Regions from separate parts of the Buttiauxella sp. BIGb0471 genome, predicted to be linked through region 1. Evidence: predicted binding sites of a transcription regulator. Region 1 holds the regulator's gene; each other region holds the start of a gene.
What was found. The regulator CRP, encoded in region 1, controls carbon source genes, mostly activating them, when cyclic AMP is high. The targets are predictions, from matches to a motif close to ATGTGANNNNNNTCACAT.
Positions count from the first base shown of each region.

Region 2: a site for CRP is predicted at 1,110-1,127, ahead of M2371_RS16455 (nucleoside-specific channel-forming protein Tsx). Genes of this name have one in related genera too.
Region 3: a site for CRP is predicted at 995-1,012, ahead of rhaS (HTH-type transcriptional activator RhaS). Genes of this name have one in related genera too.

Region 1 is NZ_JANUEU010000004.1:14,802-17,076, forward strand. It holds gene M2371_RS13955 (phosphoribulokinase) at 1-101, shown strand, start outside; gene M2371_RS13960 (OsmC family protein) at 132-536, opposite strand; gene crp (cAMP-activated global transcriptional regulator CRP) at 851-1,483, shown strand; gene M2371_RS13970 (YccS/YhfK family putative transporter) at 1,674-2,275, shown strand, end outside.
Region 2 is NZ_JANUEU010000005.1:119,590-121,864, forward strand. It holds gene M2371_RS16455 (nucleoside-specific channel-forming protein Tsx) at 1-856, opposite strand, end outside; gene M2371_RS16460 (DUF3251 domain-containing protein) at 1,237-1,797, opposite strand; gene nrdR (transcriptional regulator NrdR) at 1,949-2,275, shown strand, end outside.
Region 3 is NZ_JANUEU010000004.1:141,545-143,819, reverse strand. It holds gene rhaS (HTH-type transcriptional activator RhaS) at 31-867, opposite strand; gene rhaB (rhamnulokinase) at 1,168-2,275, shown strand, end outside.

The sequences.
Region 1 (2,275 bases):
ATACATTAGTGGTGCCGGGCGGCAAGATGGGACTGGCAATGGAATTGATCATGACGCCGTTAGTTAAGCGCCTGGCGGAAGGTCGGAATATCAATAATTAGGGCGGCTAAACACCGCCCTTTTACTTCACTCTAGCCTTCAATCACTTCGTAGCTATGGGTGATGTTTACGGCTTTTTCCAGCATCAACGCAACGGAACAGTACTTCTCAGCAGACAAGTCTACCGCACGCGAAACTGCATTATCTTTCAATTCCTTGCCTGTCACGATGAAATGCAGATTAATATGCGTGAACAGACGCGGCGCTTCCTCGCGGCGCTCGGAGGTCAGTTTCACTTCGCAATCAGTCACGTTGTAGCGGCCTTTTTGCAAAATAGAAACCACGTCGATTGCGCTACAACCACCAGCGGACATCAGAACCATTTCCATCGGACTGGGTGCTTTATCGCCAGAATTACCGTCCATCAGAATCTGGTGTCCAGAAGCGGACTCCCCAAGGAAGGTTAACCCTTCAACCCACTTCACTCGTGCTTGCATGTTGCTTCTCCCGTTGAAAAAATTGTCTTTCAGAGTACGCAGATTCAGCAAATCTGGCAATGGAAGGCGACCTGCGTCAAGCTGAAACGAGACAATAGGAGACACTTGTCAAAAGCTATGCTAAAACAATCCAGATGCAACATCGATACATTGACGTTATGCATGTATGCAGAGGACATCACTAATTACAGGCAGCAAGAATGACTTGCATGCCATCTCCCCAAGGTGGGGAATATTCTAATACTTGCAACGCCAGACAGGATGTTTAGCGTCCTGTCGTTGGTAGCCAGTTATAAAACAGAGGATAACCGCGCATGGTGCTTGGCAAACCGCAAACAGACCCGACTCTCGAATGGTTCTTGTCCCATTGCCACATTCATAAGTATCCATCGAAGAGCACACTGATTCACCAGGGTGAAAAGGCTGAGACGTTGTATTACATCGTCAAGGGTTCTGTGGCTGTTCTGATCAAAGATGAAGAGGGCAAGGAAATGATCCTCTCCTATCTGAATCAGGGCGATTTCATTGGCGAGTTAGGGCTGTTCGAAGAAGGTCAGGAACGTAGTGCCTGGGTTCGTGCTAAAAGTGCCTGCGAAGTGGCTGAAATTTCATATAAAAAATTCCGCCAGCTCATTCAGGTCAATCCAGACATTTTGATGCGCCTGTCTTCACAGATGGCTCGCCGTCTGCAAGTGACATCTGAGAAAGTCGGTAACCTGGCATTCCTGGATGTGACTGGTCGTATCGCGCAGACACTGCTGAACCTGGCTAAACAGCCTGATGCAATGACCCACCCGGACGGTATGCAGATTAAAATTACCCGTCAGGAAATCGGTCAGATCGTGGGTTGCTCTCGCGAAACCGTTGGTCGTATCTTGAAAATGCTGGAAGATCAAAATCTGATCTCTGCTCACGGTAAAACGATCGTCGTTTACGGCACTCGTTAATCTCCGTCTCAAAAAAGGCGTGTTGCTTCATAACACGCCTTTTTTGTCTCTAAAAAACTAAATCCGAAACCCGATTAATTGAAGCTGCAGCAAGGCAGCAAGTGAGTTCATCCCGATGAGCTTACTCAAGTAAGTAATTCGGGTGGATGAACGCAGCTAACGCCGCTGCAGCTTTAAGTAAGAAGGGTTTATGTGGCGAAGACTGATCTACCATCCTGAAGTTAACTACGCACTGCGGCAAACGCTGGTGCTGTGCCTTCCGGTGGCAGTAGGTTTGCTCTTTGGCAATCTCCAGTCCGGCCTGCTTTTCTCTTTAGTCCCTGCCTGCTGCAACATTGCAGGGCTTGATACTCCCCATAAACGCTTCTTCAAACGCCTGATCGTCGGCGGTAGCCTGTTTGCCGTCAGCAGTTTGATCATGCAGCTTTTATTGCTTTATACCTCCGTGCCGTTGCCGGTGATATTGGCTGTGATGGCGCTATTGCTGGGCGTCACAGCAGAAATCAGCTCCCTGCATGCTCGTCTGCTTCCCGCCTCACTCATTGCCGCGATCTTTACACTCAGCATGGCGGGGAATATGCCCATCTGGAAGCCAATGCTGCTGTATGTCAGCGGTACAATTTGGTACGGCGTGTTTAACTGGTTTTGGTTCTGGATGTGGCGCGAGCAGCCACTGCGCGAATCATTAAGCTTGCTCTATCGCCAACTGGCGGATTACTGCGAAGCCAAATACGGGATGCTCACGCAGCATACCGACCCTGAAAAAGCGCTGCCTCCGCTCCTGGAGCGGCA
Region 2 (2,275 bases), on a different contig from region 1:
CGGTAGAACGCACGTTGAAATCACCATCACCGAAGTTCAGGCTGGCGTTATCTGCCCACTGACCACCGTTGTGCCAGTAACGAGCAACCACAGAGTAATGCCAGTGATCGTAATTCAGCGCAAGGATATGGCTGGAAGCGATGGAGTTGCTGGTACGGGCGTGTTTGCCCTTATTGTCGATGAAGTTGTCATCGCCCAGATCTGAACCCCAGTCGAAGTTGGTGAAGCCGATGTAGCTCAGGTTACCGCCCCACAGGGAAGTAATCGGCACAAAGTATTTCACTTTGAAGCGGTAGCCATCCCACTCGTTTTCGTTGGACGCGCCATAGTTTTGCCACTGGTATTTTGCGTACACGTTCAGAGACAGGCTCATCGGCAGACCGGTGTCGATGTCGGTACCCAGACCCATATACCAGGTGTTTTGTTTGCTGGCATCGTCGCCGTGAGCACCCATATCGTAGATATAGTTATTGGCGATGTACCATTCTTTAAATGGACCAAATGCCAGGCTGGTGCCAGTCAACTTGTCGATAGAGAAGCGGGGTTCGATCTCCATAAACATACGAGAACCGTCATCCCAGATGCCCTTATCGTTGCCGTTGCCCCACTCGAAGGTTTTTGGAATATCGATGTAGCCATAAAAATCTAACCAATCTTTTTTGGCAAACGCTTCATATTCCAGGTAGACGTCGTTAGTGATTTTTGGTCCGAAACGAGTGTGGTAGCTGCCTACCACGTTGACACTTTGGTGCCACCAATCAGAGAGGTATTCAGTATTTTTTGCATCGTCGGCCTGAGCCGTGAAAGAACTTGAAAGCGCCAGGACGGTACTAGCCGCCAAAATAATTTTTTTCATAATATTTTATGCCACTGTTTTTACATGAATCCCGTGAGGGCAGGAGGTGAGTGATCACCAAGGTCATCAACCATTCAGCTGGTTTCTTATTGACGCGCCTATTATAGAAATCCCTGCTCACAAAAATATGTTTCATTTCACATTATCGCCACATGCGTAATCGATTGCGTTCACGTTTGCGCACATTAAAAACGGGCGAGATTCTACCTGCTTCGTAAATTTAAGCAAATGCATGAGGCAAAGTTACAAATATATGTGATTCAGATCACTGGGTTTATTGGCGGTATGGTAGGCCGTTTGTCATACTTTCTTCGGCAAGATGTAACAAAAAACGCAGATGTTACCGAGGCTTACCCTCACGGGCGTGAGGGTTGCGGAGTTTATTGCGCGGGCAATGCCTGTGAAGGGTCTACAGGCTGAATGTCATGAATACGCACGAAACCGGGTTGATCTGGTGAAAGCCCTGAAAGTAGCAATGGAATGCTGACATCGCTCGGCGCTAAGACGCTGGCAGGCGCGCTGAATTGTTGCGACTGAACGTTCACTTCCTGGTAGTTATCGGTCGTGCCCTGAATCTGCCCCCATTCTACTTTGCCAGTGAAAGCAGGCAGCGGATCGTTCGACTCGCCCTTAATAATGAGCATCACCCGGCTGCCGTTGGCTTCAGGCGTGATGCTGCTCAGAGACATTTGCAAATTGCCCAATTGGCTGTTCAGGCGAGCGGGCGTTTTGGAACCTGGTAGCAAATAAACACCAGTTGTTGATTTGGCATTGAGCGAATTTTGTTGCGTCAGCTTGACGGTCTGGTCGGTGAGTTGGGTCATTTCTTTATTTAACGAACCCACTTCGCTCTTCATCTGGCGGACTTCAGTTTGTTGGGCGCAGGCGCTGAGGCTTACCAGGCTGCTAACCAGGAGAATTCTTAGGTAACTCTTTGTCATCGCTAATTTTTCCTTAAAGTTTCGTCCTGTTTTAAGCGTAGCCTGCCCGGAATGAAAAGTCATATTTCTTAGCATTACGTGGCGTTGCCTTTGTACTACCGCTACTTCGCGGTAAACTATTCTTCATTTGAAAAATCATTCAGGACGCGCCATGCATTGCCCATTCTGTTTCGCAGTAGACACCAAAGTGATTGATTCCCGGCTTGTCGGCGAAGGGTCTTCCGTGCGTCGTCGCCGTCAGTGCCTGGTTTGTAATGAACGCTTCACGACGTTTGAAGTGGCAGAACTTGTTATGCCGCGCGTGGTGAAAAGTAATGATGTTCGTGAGCCGTTTAATGAAGACAAACTGCGCAGCGGTTTTTTAAAAGCGCTGGAAAAGCGCCCTGTCAGTTCCGATGACGTAGAAATGGCGATAAACCATATCAAATCCCAATTACGTGGCACCGGCGAGCGTGAAGTGCCGAGCAAAATGATCGGT
Region 3 (2,275 bases), 130 kb from region 1:
TGGCTAAAAAAACGGTGACTGCCTTCGCGATTACTGAAGTTGCGTGTCACGCCCCTGGCGAATCTCACGCGGGGACCAGGAAAACTCACGCTTAAAAAGCGTCGAAAAATGGTTACTGTCGCCAAAACCGCACTGGAAGGCGATTTCCGTCACGCTCTCCTCGCCATGACGCAGCAAATGACGCGCTTTCATCAGGCGCAAACGGTTGAGATAACGCTGCGGAGTCATGCCGGTTTGCTGTTTAAGCTGCCGATGCAACGTGCGCAGGGAAAGAGTGAATTGTGAGGCTAACTGTTCCCAACAAATATCCTCGGCAAAATGGTCTTCCAGCCACGCCATCAGTTGATTTAAGCGGCCTTCCGAGTTGCTTGCGCCTTCCATCATGCTGCCTTTACGCAGCAATACCAGAAGCTGCATAAACAGAATTTCACGGTTGGCGACGGCGTGCGTGTCCGCCGCTTCGCCAATTTGCTCAAACTGATCGATCAGGCCGCGTACCTGTTGCAGCACCGGCTGGTTTACACGCCAGTGCGACGGATAATTGCCGTCTAGTTCCTGCGGCAGCAGCTTATCGAGGCCGGACAAAAAGCAAAACGCATCCGGGGCGCGATACAGAATATTGGTCAGACACAGATTTTCGGTGTGCTCGTACAAATGGCGGTCGTGGTCACGTACAAAGCAGACCGAACCGCCACTCAATGTGTAGGGGTGGCCGTTAAAAACGTGCGTTCCAGTGCCATGTTCCACAATGACGATTTCATAAAAATCATGATGATGTTCAGGGAATGCAGCCTGGGGTAAACGCGGCTCAATCGCCACGGATGAATGTCCAGATGGGAAAAAGTCAAAACCATGCAATACCGTCATCATTACCCCCAAGCTTTTTTAACATGGGCAGATAGTAGGTAACGATTCTCATCTGCACCTTAAAGTTTCGACACGAAATCAGTTAAAACTTGCTCGTTTTTTAAGAACGGACGGGAATTATCAGGAAATGCGGAGAGCGTCACAGGGCAGCTTTATGGGTGATAAACATGAATCTGTGACATCACTCACGTTCACCTTTGCCTTTTTGCCAATGGCTGATAGGCACTGTCAGTGTCGAGAAGGTGGACGACGGCGTTACTTTTTAAAGTGGGGGCAATTAATTTAGCAAGGACCCCCAAAATGACTCTACGCCATAGTGTTGCGGTAGACCTGGGCGCATCAAGCGGCCGTGTCATGCTGGCGCGTTTTGATAGCGACACTCGCAGTATCTGCCTGCGCGAAATTCATCGTTTCACTAACTGCTTAAGACTGGCCGAAACTTCCACCGTCTGGGACGTCGACGCGCTGGAAGATGAAATCCGTACCGGCCTGCAAAAAGCCTGCGACGAAGGCATTGCTATCGACAGCATCGGCATCGACACCTGGGGTGTGGATTACGTGCTGATTGACCGCGAAGGCAAGCGCGTCGGGCAGCCTATTTCCTACCGCGACAGCCGTACCGATGGCGTGATGGACACCGCGCTCAAGCAGTTGGGCCGTGAAGATATTTACCGCCGCACCGGCATTCAATTCCTGCCATTTAACACGCTCTATCAGTTCCGTGCGCTGGTGGAACAGCAGCCGGAGCTGATTGATAACGTCGAGCATGCCCTGCTGATCCCGGACTATTTCTGCTTCCGCCTGACAGGCGCTCTGAATTGGGAATATACCAACGCCACCACCACGCAACTGGTGAACATCAACAGCGACAACTGGGATGAAACGCTGCTCGACTGGGCGGGCGTGCCGCATAAATGGTTCGGCACTCCGACGCATCCGGGCAACGTTATCGGCCAGTGGGTTTGCCGTGAAGGCAACAAAATCCCGGTGGTTTCGGTTGCCACACACGACACCGCCAGTGCGGTGATTGGTGCACCGCTGAAAGACAAAGATGCCGCTTACCTTTCTTCTGGCACCTGGTCGCTGATGGGCTTTGAGAGCAAAACACCTTATGCCAACAGCGCGGCATTAGCCGCCAACATCACCAACGAAGGCGGTGCGGAAGGGCGCTACCGGGTGCTGAAAAACATTATGGGGCTGTGGCTGTTGCAGCGCGTGACCCGCGAGTTGGGGATCACCGATCTGGCGGATCTTATCGATCGCACCAAACAAACACCGGCCTGCCGTTTTGTGATCAACCCAAATGACGATCGTTTTATTAACCCTGAAAGCATGAGCCGTGAAATTCAGGCTGCGTGTCGCGAAAGCAACCAGCCGGTGCCGTTCACCGATAACGAACTTGCGCGAT